3 regions of the Carboxylicivirga taeanensis genome follow, and region 1 is predicted to be linked to each of the others. Evidence: riboswitches for the same ligand, from Rfam matches in the RefSeq annotation. Region 1 holds a riboswitch; each other region holds the start of a gene.
What was found. A riboswitch is a leader RNA that binds a small molecule or an ion and turns the genes downstream of it on or off. The one in region 1 is predicted to bind cobalamin.

Region 2: another riboswitch for cobalamin. It lies ahead of ACSX1H_RS08460 (precorrin-2 dehydrogenase/sirohydrochlorin ferrochelatase family protein); the one in region 1 lies ahead of ACSX1H_RS17115 (TonB-dependent receptor plug domain-containing protein).
Region 3: another riboswitch for cobalamin. It lies ahead of ACSX1H_RS01950 (TonB-dependent receptor); the one in region 1 lies ahead of ACSX1H_RS17115 (TonB-dependent receptor plug domain-containing protein).

Annotation. Positions count from the first base shown of each region.
Region 1 is NZ_JBPUSJ010000016.1:24,832-30,576, reverse strand. Features, by position in the region: gene ACSX1H_RS17125 (YncE family protein) at 1-111, opposite strand, end outside; gene ACSX1H_RS17120 (PKD domain-containing protein) at 316-1,623, opposite strand; gene ACSX1H_RS17115 (TonB-dependent receptor plug domain-containing protein) at 1,647-3,569, opposite strand; cobalamin riboswitch at 3,659-3,869, opposite strand; gene ACSX1H_RS17110 (sulfite exporter TauE/SafE family protein) at 3,941-4,642, opposite strand; gene ACSX1H_RS17105 (FixH family protein) at 4,649-5,092, opposite strand; gene ccoG (cytochrome c oxidase accessory protein CcoG) at 5,125-5,745, opposite strand, start outside.
Region 2 is NZ_JBPUSJ010000004.1:318,431-324,175, reverse strand. Features, by position in the region: gene cobJ (precorrin-3B C(17)-methyltransferase) at 1-415, opposite strand, end outside; gene cobI (precorrin-2 C(20)-methyltransferase) at 418-1,161, opposite strand; gene ACSX1H_RS08470 (sirohydrochlorin chelatase) at 1,171-2,025, opposite strand; gene cobA (uroporphyrinogen-III C-methyltransferase) at 2,018-2,797, opposite strand; gene ACSX1H_RS08460 (precorrin-2 dehydrogenase/sirohydrochlorin ferrochelatase family protein) at 2,794-3,393, opposite strand; cobalamin riboswitch at 3,679-3,883, opposite strand; gene mnmE (tRNA uridine-5-carboxymethylaminomethyl(34) synthesis GTPase MnmE) at 3,994-5,436, shown strand.
Region 3 is NZ_JBPUSJ010000001.1:444,124-449,868, forward strand. Features, by position in the region: gene ACSX1H_RS01945 (PepSY domain-containing protein) at 1-433, opposite strand, end outside; gene ACSX1H_RS01950 (TonB-dependent receptor) at 438-2,735, opposite strand; cobalamin riboswitch at 2,846-3,044, opposite strand; gene ACSX1H_RS01955 (L-threonylcarbamoyladenylate synthase) at 3,181-3,744, shown strand; gene ACSX1H_RS01960 (acyl-CoA thioesterase) at 3,772-4,197, shown strand; gene rimM (ribosome maturation factor RimM) at 4,210-4,728, opposite strand; gene ACSX1H_RS01970 (cob(I)yrinic acid a,c-diamide adenosyltransferase) at 4,782-5,351, opposite strand; gene pdxH (pyridoxamine 5'-phosphate oxidase) at 5,548-5,745, shown strand, end outside.

The DNA.
Region 1 (5,745 bases):
GTTTAAAATAAAAGCTCCCTGATGTCCTTCCAGATTATAAATATTCACATCATCACAGGCACTAAAACCAATAAGAGACGCCAACCCTGCGGCCAATAGTATTTTCTTCATATGTCCTATTTCTCTATTTTTCTGTATTAATGAGGCGTTTGCCCTTTTTGAATTACCAAAGATATTATTCCTTTTTAAATTATTGGCAGACCAGCTTACAGATTTTGGCCACATTCGCCCGCGTAAAAAAAATAAGGCCGACTTGCAGGCCGGCCTTAATAAATTTTCCCTCTAATGCGAGGTGAATATGCAGATCAACTGTGATTAGTTAATATCAAACATCATTATTGGTGAAATACCACAGTCCAACTCCTTCACAAAAGTCGCGTCCGAAGTATACACATTTACTTTACCAGCCTGAGTGGCACCGGGCGCAATAAAGCTGTACACATTATCTGTTAGTGAATTAACCGCAATTCCATTTAAGCCAGCCAGTCCTTCGGCAAAATTAGTACTTTCGAAAGTCTTAGTGGCGACATCAAAAACAGCAATGGCCCCGGTTAAGTTCCAATTGGCATCGTAAGCAGTAGTCATCACATACAGCTTCGAAAATGACTTATCGGCTGCCAATATGTTGGCATAGGTTGAGCTAACACCTGATAACTTATAGGTGGTCAATTCATCGGTTGTTGTATTGATATACCCCAGTCCATCTTCGGTTGTAGGATTGCTATATGTATTTACTAAAGACACATACAAATTGTCGTTTGCATCCTTAATAAAATAAGAGCTCACCGCCGGAGTGGTGATGTATGAGATTGCCTCGCTTGACAAGTCAATAACGGCAATTTTAGTATCGTAATTCAGTGCCGCATACAATTTGCCATTAACAATTGCTAAACCTTCCGGTCCGCCAGGTAAGTCGAAGCGCCCAACTACGGTGTTAGTCGTTAAATCAATTTTCGCAATATACGAGAGGCTGGTATCTGTCCAGATATCCCCTCCCCAGCACGAAACATACAAGTAATTGTCGTCGCCAACGCAGTAACGTGGCTTCACAATTCCGTCGGTAATTCCGTTCTCGTTTTGTTTAAAACTGGTAGCATCAACGTAATTTATTTGGTCAACGTTGTTACCCATGAAATATACCTTTCCTTTGTAATTATAGGCATACTGCACATTTGAAACCATGTGTTTCCCATTTACATAGGTAAAATAGCCGTTGGTTATCTCATCGGTCACTTTATCATACAAGGAAATGGTTGTTTTTTCGCCGGAGTAACCACCATAGTTAATCACATAGCTAAACTCACTGACAGTTACCACTTTCTCAGTGGAATCTTTAACACCTCCATTGTCAACAATTAGTTTAACAGGGTACTTGCCACCAACCTGATAGGTGTGCTCGGGTGTTTCCTCTGTTGAAGTCTCCCCATCACCAAAGTGCCACTGGTAGCTGGTTGCTCCTGCCGAATAGTTGGTAAAAGTTACTGCTTCGCCAACCGAAACAGCATAAGAAGAAGCCTCAAACTGAGCCTTCACAACTGGTTGCGCGTCATCATCCTCACAAGAGGTAAAGAAAAAGACTGAAACCAGCATTACTGCTAAACAACTTAAAAGATTGCTTTTCATTTTTCTAATATTAAGGTTTTATTTTATTTGAAATTATACGTTATACTCACCCTGTAATTGGCCCGGGGCATTGGATACCCGTAGGACGACTGATAGTCCTTATTCGTAAGATTATTAAACGAACCGGCAATACGCAGAACGTTGTCGCGATTGATTTGGCAGCGATAAGCCAACTGAGCATTTAAAAGGACTAATTCCGGAAGCATTTTGTCGCCCTGCGAGATGTATTGTTCGTCAGTATAACTCGCATCAAGCCCGGCCATAATGTTTTTATAGGAGCCATTAACATACAGTACGCCCCTGTGCAACGGCACGTACTCCAGTTGCCGTCCGATGGCCATGTTTTCGCTATTGGAGTTATTGGCAGCCTTTCTAACCACCGGATTGTAGGTGTAATTCATTCCGCTATTAAGCCCGTATTGACCCAATATCCAGTTCCAGTCGGTACTGATTTCGAGGCCTTTGCTTTGCACGCGCTGCACATTTTGAGCTTCCCATCCCCCATTATTTACCCATAGTAGCCAGTTGTCCACATCTAAATAAAACGCATTGAGTTTGAGATGTCCAACAAGCTGTTCGCTGGCATAGCTCAGTTTTGTCCCCAGCTCGTAATTCATCCCTTTTTCTGGCTTCAGGTCTGGATTCCCACCTGGTATCCAATAGCGATCATTAAAGGTGGGCACCCGATAGCTGCGCGACACATTTCCTGTAAAACTCCACACATACGAATCGCCCGAAACAGCATTGAAAGAGAAGCCCAAAGCTGGTGTTAAGGGCACCGAATAGTTGGTTACAAAAGCTTGTCGAATGTTGATCGTTAAGGTTAACTTATTAAAGAAACTATGGAAATAGGAAAGATACAGATCTGTCCAGTTTTCATGACTCAGGTCCGTATCATAAGCATACACATCCGGATAAATGGATTTCAGGCTCACGCCTGTTTTAATGCCATTGTTGATGCCCAGCTTATAATCGGCCTCAGCTTTTCCTAAAACACGCTGGGTTGCAATGTTATCTGTTGACTGGTTGTGAACCGAATTATCGTATACATAGCCTGCTCCAACCAACCATGAAACCCGCTGCTGTTTACTGGTATACTCCGACCATAAGCGCACATGCTCATCCATCAATGTTTCGCGAACATTGGGCTGAAGGGCATTTGTTTGCATATTCTGCTGAATCTCGTGCCAGTCGTGCTCAAACCAGGCCTTAAACGTTAAAGCGCTTCTTTCATTAAACCGGTAGTTAAACTCCTGGATAACTCCCTTGTTATCGATGCTGGCATTTTGTTGAACATCCTCCCCAAAATCGCCTTTCTTGTCATAATCATAGGTCGTGTTATAGAAAGGGAAATCGTTGGCTTTAGCATAATAGAAAGCTCGTGTAACACCTTCCCACTTACCATTACCATAAAAGAGTTTTGTTCCGTACAACTGTTCTCCAAAGGAGCCATTGGCCACACGCAGCTCCGCTTTCAGGCCATCCACCCAATAGTTGTTCATCCCTAAATGAATAGCGCCCCCAATACTTCCTGAACCATTTACAACAGAAGCACTGCCATACTGCAAGCCAATTTCGTCGAACAGATACATGGGTACATTGCTCACATTGGAATGCCCCAGTGTTAAAGAATTGATATTGATACCACCAAAATTAATACTGGTGTGGTCGGGTGAGGTCCCTCTCAGGCGAATAGTTGATAAGGAACCCGCCATGCCTTTAACTGCCACGGGTGTGTATCGCAACAGCAACTGCTCCAGGCTTCCATCTTGCATCGCCAGAAATTGCGCCTGTTTTACTTTTTCAATTTTAGAGCCGGCCTGAAAACGGCTGATACTATGCCCCGTTACCACCACCTCTTCGACTCTCACTGAATCACGCACCACATCATCGCCCAAAACTGGCAACGACGCCACCAAAAACACCACTAACAGTTTACACCTCATCTTTTTCCAGGTTAATTAAACTGTTCTGACAATACGGATATTGAATACACAAAGAATGTATCGTTCTGCATTTATTCCGAATGACATGAACAATTGAATACTCTTTGGCAGGTCTTCTGACTTATTCCACCGCAACCGCCTTCCCGTTCCCCGAACAGTGGCTTTGTTGATTACGGCTTTATTCCGGCCTGATGCCGGAAGGAACTTACAGCAGCGGATACTGTTGCCGACTCTCACGGCATTCCCTCTTCATCACGTGGCACTGATGATGCCTTGTGAACCAAATCGGTGCAAAAGTAATGGAAAAGTAAATCAGAAAAAATCTTTTTCCGACTTTTTTATCTGAAATAGTGCATTCGTCTGGCTGACAATTAATGACAACATTTTACCTCCGTGGTGTCCTCTTTAAATTCCGGACTGAGGTATGGGATGCCCAGGTTCATGCCACGAAGGATAAACAGCAATCCAAGCAGGATGATAAAGACGGGAATGGCTCGACGGAGTCGATGCAAGAAACGGCTTTTGATGATGTTGGCGAAATAGGCGACCGCAAACATTAAAGGCAAAGTGCCCAAACCAAAAAACACCATAAACAAAACGCTATTACTAAGGCTGCTGGAAGTGATGGCTCTGGAAATAGCCACATACACCAAACCACAAGGTAAAAAACCATTTAACACACCAATAACCAGCAGGTTACTTAGCCGCTTTCGGTTTAGCGAGTCGCCAATCTTCTTTTTCAGGGTGCTATAGATGGAGGTGGATACTTTACTGGTTGACTTTGGCAGCTTTATGACCCCCGGTAACACAACGGACAGTATCATAAGCACCCCGCAGGCAATGGACACCCACTGCTGCACACCTGACAGCTTCAGGCCGGCACCCAGTAGGCCAAAAATTAAACCGAGCAAGCCATAGGTAACCGCCCGGCCTATATTGTACAAAACAGCCCCGGTGGCTTTTTGAGCAACAGAACGCGTAGGTAAAGGTAAGGCCAACGCGAGCGGGCCGCACATGCCTACGCAATGCAAGCTCCCCAGGAAACCAAAAATAAATCCTTCTAATATGTACATGGCGAATTAATCTACAAAAATAGCCTGTTTGGTGAGATAAGGTTGCCCATTGGCCTGCCATTCAATAATTAGCTCATACTTACCACCTCTCAAAGCATCTTTTGTTATCCTCATCTGATAGGCTGCATTCAGTTTAATCTCTTGCTCTATATCCAAATCTTTATCTGATGGCCTGTATAAGTGCACCAGTCCGCTGATGGCATTTGCATCAGCAATATCATCAGGAAACTGAATCAACAAGGATTCGCCCAATGACACCTCTACTTTTTTGCTTAGCGCATGATAGTTTTTAAGTTTTTCAATCTGATCATCGTACTTCAGCTCTTTAGGATAGTAATCTTCAGTTACCATGTCTATGCGCTCGTTGGTTACAATAAATACGAGGCTTACAAATCCTAAAACAGCAGTTGCGATTACTACTACAATGCCATGTCCCCAATTAAATTTCATCGGTATGTGTTTTTGTTAGGTTACTTAGTCGTTTAGGGGCCTACAAAAGTGGTGTGAATGGTTTCAATCAACTCCTCCCCGTTGTAGATACCCAGTACAACAGGGGTGTTGCTGCCGCTCATTTGCTCTTTAGTTAGTTTCACCAAAAAAGCTCCCTGTATCTTTTCCTGCTTCTTCACCGTCATGCTGCTCCCTGCTAACTCCACCTTTCCTTCAGGAGACACCAGTTTGATGCTAAGATGCCCTTCATTATCTGTTTTATTGATGATCTTATAATTATAAATATTGGAATACGTGTTTTCATCCAGTTTTTGATACAAAGACCCCTGTACGCGCAATATGGTAGTTTCGTAGCTCGAACGTAAGGTGAACAGCACTACTAAAACACCAATTAAAGCAGCCGTTAAAGCCGTGTAAGCAACAACGCGGGGCGTCCATTTGAATGACGAACCATTGATGATGTTATTTTGCGAAGTGATGCGGATGAGTCCTTCCGGCAAATTATACCGACGCATGGTACTGTCGCAGGCATCCATACAGGCTGTGCAATTAATGCACTCCAGCTGTATGCCATTGCGAATATCAATACCGGTTGGACAAACGCTCACACATTTATGACAATTCACGCAATCGCCCTTTCCGGCAGCCGCACG
Region 2 (5,745 bases), on a different contig from region 1:
ACAAATCCGACAGCGACAGAATCACAAAATCGTGACTCAGGGGCGCCCCCAGTTTGGCTGCCGCGGCCTGAAAAGCAGAAATACCGGGTACCACCTCCACCGGAATAGACGATTGACGCTTATCCGCCATCTCTAAAATCAGCGAAGCCATGCCATAAATACCGGCATCCCCCGAGCTAATAACAGCCACATTCTGACCGGCCTCGGCTTTTTCAAAGGCTATCTTGGCCCTTTCAACTTCCTGCCGCATGCCCGTGTCGATGCACTGCGTTCCTTCCGCCAGGTAGCATTCAATAAACTGGAAATAATATTTGTAGCCAATCACCACATCGGCCGCCTTAATGGCATCGATGGCCGGCTTTAAAAACAGTTCTGGGTTACCCGGGCCTAAACCTATTACTTTTATCGTGCTCATGCTTAATTACTTTTTATTGGTGAGTTACCCAATATTACTTGCTGTTCGTTGCGGATGGTAATGATTGAGAAATACGGTATCCGTCGCTCCGTTAAAACGCGTGCATCTCTGGTAGTAAACTCTTTATCGGTGCCCATGTACTCACCATAGAAGAAGTCCAATTGGTGCTTCTGCAGAAAACCGGCTATCCAGTCTTTGAGTTTCGACACCTTCATAATCACCACCGTTTCGTTGGCACTCACATACTCCCGCAATTGTGTTTCATCTTTTATTTCAGGAACCACCAACACCTTATCGGTTTGCTTACACACCGCCTCACCCGCAAGCGAACCACCAAGTATAAACGCCGGCACTCCCGGAATCATCTCGTAGTGCACCTTCGCCTTTTTGAAATCATCGACCAGATAGGCAAACGTGCTATAGAAGGAGATATCGCCCTCGCTGACCACCGCTACTTTTTTGCCTGATTCAGCTTGCAGAATGCAATCAGCAGCCAATTGACGATACGTTTCATTCACTTCTGACCGGTCGTATTTCATGGCCACTTCAACGGCCCGAAACTTAGAGGAATCAATCTCGAGAGCCCCAAGCACACGCATGGCCATTGAGCTCTTCATCCCCTTTCCATTAGTGGTTTCAGGATAATAGATGACATCCGCTTTTTGCAATGTTTTTAATGCCTTGAGGGTGATCAGCTCCGGATCGCCCGGGCCTAGTGCCACCCCGTATATTGTTCCTTTATTCATTCTTCTGCCTTAATGATGATGATGTCCGCAACAATCGTGTCCGTGATGATGGTGATGCGGCACATAACTCTCCAGTGTCTCCTTATCTACTGCCGTAATTAAGTCCACCTCACCTCTTTCCGCACTTTCCAAACGCTTAATCAGAATCTGTGCTAAATGATCTGAATCGCTTAACAGGGGCGCCACAAACACGTTACGATCAGAATGCTTTTGAGCAAACTCCGCAAATAAAACTTGCGCTTTATCCATATATACACCCGGAAAGAACACATAGGGAACAACAAGGATATTTTTATAGGGTAGCTTTTCGCAGATAGATAAGGCTTCAGGGACCGATGGGTAAGTCATGCGACTGCAGAAGCCATTGATAGCAAACCCATACTTATTGGACTCCTGCACCATGCGAGTTAACCGGGCTAAATCGCCATTGGCAGCTATTTTAGAAGCGCCAACTCCCAAGCCGAACAATAAGGTATCCTTCGGCTCAACCTTATTACCGTGTAAGGCTTTCTCAATCAAATCGTTTGACAAGTGCAACATATCCTCGCAATCGCCTATGTAATGGGCCATTTTAATGGAGACATTGTATTTGGCCTGCAACTGATACAGAATACAAGGAATATCCTTTTGAATGTGCACACCGGTAAACAAGAAAACCGGAACCGCTACTATCTCTGTAACCCCTTTTTGGGTCAGGCGCTTTACCCCTTCTTCGAAATCGGGTTCCGATAGTTCCAGAAAACCGGCTTCCACTTCATAATCGGGCAGCAGTGTCGCTACCTGGCGTGTGTAGTTCAGAAAGGCCTCTTCGCCTCGTTTAACACGGGTACCATGACCGCAGATTAAAACTCCTTTTTTAGACATGTGATATTTCTTGAGGTTTAATAGATTGTATTATGGGTTTTAATTGATTGGAGAAATTCACCACCTCACCAATAACCATGAGCGCTGGTGGCATAAACCCTCTATCCGCCATCGCCTCGCCAATGGTTTCCAGGGTGGCAGTCAGCATCTCCTGCTGAGGATAGGTCCCCCAACGAATCAGAGCCACCGGTGTTTCATTTTTCTTACCCCCGATGATTAGTTCATTGGCAATGCGTTGGGCATTACTTACCCCCATGTACACCACCAGGGTATCCGATGCTTTAGCGAGCGCCTGCCAATCCACCGAGTTCTTCCCTTTAGCCGGATGACCAGTCACGAACGTAACCGATGAGGCCACATGACGAGCCGTTACCGGAATGCCCATATAGGCAGGCACCGCCACACCAGAGGTAATTCCAGGTACCACTTCATAATCAATGCCGTTTTCAATGAGCGTTAATATCTCCTCAACGCCCCGGCCAAAAACAAACGGATCGCCACCTTTCAGACGGACGATGTTTTGGCCTTTGCCGGCATAATGCACCAACAATTCATTTAGGTCGTCTTGCGGATAAGTATGTTTGTCCTTCATCTTGCCAACATAGAGCCGTTCGCACGAAGCCGAACAATACTCCAGCAATTCTTTGTTCACCAGGTAATCGTACAGCACCACATCGGCCTGCTTAAGCAACTTAACGGCTTTTACGCTGACCAGGTCAGCATCGCCCGGGCCGGCACCAACCAGCCATACTTTCCCATATTTAGGATTCATTCTATTGAGTTAAGATTAATCTTGTTATTTTCAATCTGATGGATGAGTTCATCAATGAGACTATTCATCTCATCCTGATACTCTTGATTACCCGTTTCAAGCATCAACTTTCGCTTCTCACCAATCAACGCTACTTGTTCAGGCGTAATAGATGATAATTTAGACATGAAATACCTGCGCAAACGGGCCGACAAAGCAGGTGAAATTCCTTCCGTGGTAATTCCCACATTCAAATGCCCCACCTGACAGCTGGCCGGGATAATAAAATCGCCCTTGTCAGCGCCATCCACACTATTTGCTAAAACATTGTGGCTTTGAGCTTCTGAAATAATTTGTTGATTAACTGTTTGGTTATTGGTAGCGGCAAACACCAGGAAAAAGCCAACGACATCATCGTTTTGATAGCATCGGCTCCTATGCTTCATCCTGTTGTTGTTAACCAACTTCTGCAAAACCGGTGTTAATTCTTTGGAAATAACAGTTACGGCAGCACCGGCAGCAAGTAATTTGTTCACTTTTCGTTGTGCAACTTTACCGCCACCAACAACTAAACAAGCTTTATTTTTTATTTGGATATGAATCGGATAAAATTGCATGCTAATATTCTTTTAAAGCATCCAAAACACAGATCAACAATGCCCTGTTATCCTGATTCAACGAGTTATACAGATGTATCTTCATAGCGCCTTTAAACGCCCCGGAATGAAAGTGAAATGCATAAAAAAACATTCAGCACACTTCGACAATATACTTCTGCCAAAATGGTTAGTAACCATTCTGCAACAGTAAGTTGCCTTACGTACCTGCACTTTTTAGTGCCTTAAATATTGAATTGCTTTTTTATTCATGTATCAAACTTTTAAACCCGAAAGCTTTGATTAATAATCATTTGTTACATGGCAGGTTTTCTGACTTACTCCCTCCTGATTGCGCCTTCCCATTTCGTTAAACTGAAACAGTGACCTTTTGCAATGGAGTTAACAGAGCTTACAGCTGCGGGTACAGCTCCGGAATTACACCGGATTCCCTCTTTCCGTCAAAGTCCGAATAGGTTGACCTTGACTCACCATTTATGGCCACAAATGTAATACAATTTTGCAATCGCCAAACGAGTGACGACATTTTTCTTTAATGAATGATGTACGGCCTCAATTGCGTATATTTGCATTTTTGATAATGATTCTAACAGCCAACCAGTGCGTCAGTCCTGGTTCGAAAAGACCGAAAAGATGCTAAGCGAAAAAGATACAATTTGCGCCATATCAACCGCCCAGGGAATGGGTGCCATTGCAGTTATCCGTTTATCAGGCAATCAATCAATCGCTGTTTGCGAACAGCTGTTCAAACCAGCTAAAGCCGGAAAGAAATTGTCGGAACAAAAGGCCAACACCATTCATTTTGGCAGCATAACTGATGGCGATAAAGACATTGACGAGGTATTGGTTAGCGTTTTTAAAGCACCGCATTCTTTTACCGGTGAAGACATTATTGAAATAGCCTGCCATGGTGCTCCTTATATCCAGCAACAAATTCTTCAACTTCTTACCAGACATGGTGCCCGGCTCGCTACTGCCGGTGAGTTTACCCAACGTGCATTTATCAACGGTAAAATGGACCTGTCACAAGCTGAAGCAGTGGCTGATTTGATTGCTTCACGCAGCGAAGCAGCCCGCCGGGTGGCCCTGCAGCAGATGCGCGGTGGTTTCTCCAGTGAGCTGATTAACCTGCGTATGCATCTTCTCAACTTCATTTCTTTAATAGAACTAGAACTGGATTTTAGTGAAGAGGATGTGGAGTTTGCCAACCGTAGCGAACTCACCAAGTTGGTGAATGAGATTGAGGCTGTATTAAAAAAACTGGTGAACTCATTCTCGCTGGGTAATGCCATCAAAAATGGGATTCCTGTGGCTATAGTGGGACATACCAATGCGGGCAAATCCACCTTGTTAAATACCCTGTTGCAGGAAGAGCGTGCCATCGTTTCGGACATACACGGTACTACACGCGATGTGATTGAGGATACCATCAACATTGAAGGCATCAGCTTCCGCTTTATTGACACAGCCGGTATACGCGCCACTATAGATGAGATTGAGAACCTGGGCATAGAACGTACCTATGACAAAATCACTAAAGCTACCATCATCTTGCTGATGCTGGATGTGAACGACCCGGATGAGAAAATTCACGATGCCATCACTGATGTAAAACAGCGCATGGATGAGCATCAGCAGCTTATAGTGGTAATCAATAAAACCGATTTAGCCAATGAAGGCGTTCAGGAGCGTTTCCAAAAGAGCAGTTTCAAAGAGCTGTCGGGTACCGATGCCATTGTGCCCATCTCGGCCAAACAACAATTAAATATTGATGCCTTAACTGCTGCACTGCTTAAAACTGTTAACCTCTCAGCCATCGATAACGACGAGGTGATTGTTACCAATGTGCGCCATTACGAGGCTCTGCAAAAATCACACGAAGCCATCCTGCGTGTAGTCGATGGCCTGCAAACAGGTATCTCCGGCGATTTCCTGGCCCAGGATATTCGTGAAGTGCTGCATTTCCTTGGTGAGATAACCGGGCAAATAAATACAGACGAAGTATTGGGTAATATTTTCAAGAATTTCTGTATCGGGAAGTAATTTACATATCTAATAATAAACACATTAGCAACACTACCTCCTTCTCAAAAGTTTCTTTATATCTGCTTTTGTGAGATGTATTTTTATTAATAATGCTTACATACTCGCTTAACACTAAACTTTTCTGTTTTAAGTTATCTTCAAATATTGAACTCCAATTCTTAATAATAAATCAATGACTTACTCTGAGAACCATATAGAATGAAAAGAAGGAGGGAATGCCAATTAATTGAATTAAGCCTTCCCCTCTTTCCTACTATTTCTAACTTTCTTTAATTATCTGTCAATAAAAATAGCATTGTTCTAAGC
Region 3 (5,745 bases), on a different contig from region 1:
GCGCCTTATAATGCGACCACGGAATCCAAGAATCGTAATCAGTCAGGAATTCGCGTTTCTTAACAGGAGAGGAGTAAACGGCTTGTATCAACTGTGCGCTTCCATTTTCATCGATGCTATCGATGGGTGTTAAGGTAGCTGCATCAAACATTTGCGCGGTCTTACCTGGCAAGCGATAAACAGGCTTATCATTAAACATCTCCAGCGTAAGAGAAGAACTTGGATGCCCTTCAATAGCAGAAACAGGTGACAAAATACTGTCCTTCAGCGAAAGCGCTTTTTGTTTTTGAAAGTAAGCCTGCGTTTTAGGTTTGGGAAAGGAGTGGTAAATCATCACCACTCCTGATATAAACCACATTACAAAAAGCAGACTCATTACGAATCCGGTCCAGCGATGAACCGAAAACATGAATCGTTTAAGCAATTTAATCATCTACTTAAAAATTAATACTCATTGAAGCTTCGAACGAACGCCCCATACCAGGTACATACTGAGCGCTATATACTGTATTATCGAAGTAATACTCATCAGCAATATTATTCGCATTCAAACGCAATGTGACATTATCCAAAGTATAAGCTACTGTAGCATCGCTCACCCAATAGGCCGGCAACACAATGGCATTTGAGGCATTTGTAAAAACGTCATCGGTATAACGGGTGCCACCTCCAATGCTCAGATTTTTCAACAACCCACTTTGTACCGTGTAGTTGGCCCATGCAAAAAATTGATTTTCCGGCGTATGCGTCAATGCATTGCCTTCGTAACTGTAATCGCTCATATAAGGATTATTGGCAAAAGCTCTGTAGCGCGTCTCGTTATAACTGTATCCGGCATTAACAGACATGCCTTTGAATGGATAAGCAATAACATCCAATTCAAAACCTTTCGAATCAACAGCTCCAACTTGTCCATAAACTTGTTTACCTGCTTCGGTTTTTTCCAAATATTGTACAATACTCTCCTTCAGGATATAATACGAACTCGCATTCACATTTAATCGCGCACCCAACTCCCATTTAATACCTCCTTCTAGCTGATAACCTTGTTGCGGCTCATATACCTCTTCGCCTTCTTCAGGCTGAAACTCTTCTCCATTTTTATCTATATAGATATAGTTGGAGTTAAACACACTACGATAAGGCTTAAAGAAGCTAGATGCAGAAGCATAAATAGACAAATCCTCATAAGGCAAATACACCAATCCGGCACGATAAGAAAATGCTTTATTGGTAATGGACTGCTCCGGGCTATCCGGATTAAACTCATAATCGAGTCCATTGGTAACGGTTGCTCGTTGATAGTTATACTTATATAAATCAAAACGACCACCTAACATCGCCTTCAATTGCGGCATGACATCAATAACATCCTGAAAATATAAGCCATGTGAGGCATCACTCATTACGCGAGCACCTGAAAATTTAGTTTTCAAATAGCCTTGATTTAAAACAGGATCAACCACCGAAACTTTAGCAAACAGTCCGTCACCATATACATCCTGCCCCACATTATAGCCTGTGTAGCTCACACGGTCGAGATAAAGCAATGAATAGCCGCCAACAAAAGAATGCTTTAAGCCTCCTGTAGTAAACTCGTGATACACATCGGCATTGTACTGCAAGGTTTTTGTTTTGTGCGAAAAACGCAGTGGAAAAGTTCGTTGCAACGAATCCAGACAGATGTACTTTTTATTGTCTCCACTTAGGTAGTAATGATCGTAAATGGACTCATTTGAGGTCAGATAACTCAACTCTTCTGTGGAGAAATAGTCGATGTCATCATCATTATAGGAGATACCTGTTACCAAACGGGTGACTGCACCAAAAGTGTGCTCCCATGCAAGTGCAATGTTATAATTAGTATGCGTCAAATAATCGGATGGATCGTTATAGCGCTGCTCACGTTTAAAACCAGCCGGCAGATCACCAATCTCATATACTTGCTTATTGGTTGTTGCATCAAAAATATCATTCGTAACCGCAGGCATACCTGCTTCTGTCGCATAAAAATCATCATTGGCTCCGGCCTTGAACTTAATTACATTGTTATCGTTGAGCTGCCAGTCAAGAGCCAGATAAGCATTGGCTGTATTAGTTTTGTTATCGCGCCATCCGTCACTATCAGCATAACCGGCATCAAAACGGTAGGTTAAGGGTGAAGCAATAGCCCCACCTGCACCAAGATTCATGCGCTTTTTGTTCCATGCTCCATACCCAACACGCGCATTGCCCGTTGTTTCTTCAGTAGGCTGCTTACGCACAATATTTAAAATACCGCCTACAGCTGAGTGGCCGTACACTACTGATGCAGGCCCTTTTAAAAACTCGATGCTCTCAACAGCAGTAAGACTAGTAACCGGGGCACTGCTCGACCAGTTCATTCGCTCATCTCGGGCGCCATCAACCATAATTACAGGCTGCCCGAAACCTCTGAAACGGAAGGTTTGAAAACCACCGTAATTAATTGTTGGCCGTACACCTGTAGTGTATCGTAAAGCTTCATTCAGATTATTTACCGCACGTTCTTCTATCTGTTTGTGATTAACAGTAGACACAGTAATTGGAATGTGCTTTAAGGGCTCCATTGTTTTTAATGCAGTCGGATGTTTCTCAAACACCACATCAGCCTCGATGTCAATCGATTTAATAAGAAAAGTGTCCTTGTGGATGGTTTGTGAAAAAGCACAAACGGCACTCAACGCCAATAAAATGGCGAAAGAAATTCGTTTCATTCTAATTTTGTCTTTTAAGTTGTTTATAAATCTTTAAAGACAATATTCACGTTGGAAAAAAATGTATGAATAGCCTGGCTATCATCTCGCTTTTATCCCGAAAGCAAAGAATACTGTCGTGCAAACAGGCAGGTCTTCTGGCTCACCCCGTTTCAAATGGCCTTCCCATCAGTGCGCCTGACAGTGGCTGAAGCATTTGAAACCTAAATGGGGCTTACAGCTGCGGGTACAGCTCCGGATTTACACCGGATTCCCTTTTCATTACAGCGGCCGTTGTGGCTTTTGTAAACCTAAATGCGCCGCAAAAATATGGTTTTATATTAATTCTCTATCCGTTTTTAACATTTTTTGTTTAACCTTTCATGCTACGTGATGAACATTATGTTTTCACTCAAATCTTCCCCATCTTTTCCCTTTTTCCTATCTTGCCATCAAAAAACAGACCATGCACGACGATTTAAAACAAGCGCTTGAAGTATTGCGAAACGGTGGAATCATTCTTTACCCAACCGACACCATATGGGGCATAGGCTGCGATGCCACCAATGCTGATGCCGTAAAAAGAATTTATGACTTGAAGCAACGTGCCGACTCAAAAAGCATGCTGGTGCTTCTGGATAGCACTGCAAAACTGGCTGGTTATGTAAATGATATTCCGGAAGTAGCTTATGACATGGCTGAGCTGACTACCAAACCATTGACCATCATTTACGACGATGCCAAAAACCTGGCACCTAACCTGCTGGGCGAAGATGGAAGCGTGGGCATTCGCATCACGGAGGAAGAATTTTCTAAGCAGCTGTGTGTAAGGTTCAAAAAACCGATTATCTCCACGTCAGCGAATATAAGCGGTGAACCATCGCCACAGAATTTTGCTCAGGTGAGTGACGCCGTTAAAACGGGTGTGGATTACATCGTTAAGTTCAGACAGGAGGAAACTGCTAATCCGGCACCATCGAGCATTATTAAACTCGCTAAAGACGGACAAGTAACAATTATCAGAGAATAATGGGCTATTAGCTCTAAGCTTTATTACATGAACGAAACAACATTTTATCATAGCACGCCCATACAAATCCGCTTTAACGACATTGACGGTTTAGGACATGTTAATAACTCCACGATACAGGAGTATTTTGATTTGGGACGAATGCACTACATGCAGGATGTGCTATCCGGTCAAATCTTTAAAGGAGACGAAACGCTTATCGTTGCGAATATTAATACCGATTTTTTATCTCCAATTTATTTGAAGAATAAAATGGAGGTTAAAACGGCCATTACACGCCTGGGTACCAAGAGTCTGAACATGGTTCAGCAGGTGATAAACTCCGACTCTAAAGAGGTCAAAGCCATTTGTAAGTCGGTAATGGTGGCGTTTCATAAAATCAACGAAAATGCAATCGAACTCAAAGCAGAATGGCGTGAAGCAATCAGCAAACACGAAAAAACAACATTCTAATCGCCCAGTCGCTTAGATTAATCCATCGGGGAGGTCAAAAACGACTTCCCTTTTTTCATCGTCGATACCCGCAATAAAATGATCGACAATTGGGATTAAGATTTCCTCTCCATCGTGCTCCAGCTCAAACAGGGGATTTTTTGAAATTTCACGAATGGCAACAATCTCACCAATGTAACCATAACCAACGGCCTGACATTGATAGCCAACCAGTTGATAAGCTGAGAACGGAGCTTCCTCCTCTTCTGCTTCAGTCTCTTGCTTTGGCATATAAACAGGCGCATCAATAACCTTCAAAGCAGCCTGATCGTTAGCTAATTGCTCCAACTTAACCAACACATCTGTTTGGTTCTTTTCGCGTGCTTCTTCCAGGTAAAATGGAACTAACCCACCATCCAGCTCTAAAAAAAGAAATTCGCTATCCAGATCTTCTATAGAAAACTCACTGAACAGGCGCACTACAACTTCTCCGGCTATGCCATGTGTTTTAACAATAACGCCAATCTGACGGCAGGTATGTTTCTCTATCATCGGAATAATTTTGCTGCAAAGTTAGAAAAAAAGCTACAGCAAATGCTGTGCTCTTATTTTCCCCGATTATATAAAAAGGCTTTCCAGCGCTCTTCTGTTAAATGCGCTTCTTCCATGGCTGCTCGCGAAAGGCTGAAAAACAAATCGGACAATCGATTGATAAAGAACAAAATTGAGCGATCAACCGGATAAGTACGATGTAAAGCGGTTAGCTTACGCTCTCCCTTACGAAGTTGGGAGCGCACCACATGACACAAGGCCGACACCTCATTGCCACCCGGCAAAATAAAGTGATCAGAACGGCTGCTTAAGCCTGCTTCAACCTCATCAATCCACTGCTCACAGAACTTATCCATTCCTTCAGGCAACGGCATCGTGTTTTTTTCCTTCAACTCCTGAGGAGTTGCCAAATGACTCATAGAGTTCATCAACTCCACCTGTATCCGATGCAACTTATCCTGCCACTCATGTTGCGGGTCCAGCTTAGCCCTCAAAAGGCCAATGAATGAGTTAACCTCATCAAATGTGCCATAGGCATCTACGCGTATATCATCCTTATTAACACGTACACCTCCCAATAAATCGGTTTGCCCGCGATCGCCTGTTTTTGTATATATCTTCATCTGTTTGTATTTTTTCTGATAACTTTTTGGTGAAACTCTCAGGTTAGTTTAAACCATGTGTCTAACGACCGGATTCCTAATTAAAGTGTCAAGACGTTAAACATGAAGCTCAATAAAAAGTTTGCCCAACCTAGGTTTTTATAGAGTAAACAATAATTGTGATTTCTTGTTTTGTCTGTACTTAAATTTAGGCGCAATGAACAAACTGGCAGCAATACGTAAAGATTATACCAAAGGCATCCTGCTTAAAGAGAGCCTTAACGACTCCCCTTTTCAACAATTCGATACCTGGATGCAGGAAGCACTAAAAGCAGGCTGCACAGAACCAACAGCCATGACATTGGCCACAGTAGATGAGGCAAATATGCCCAACAGCCGTATTGTGCTGCTGAAA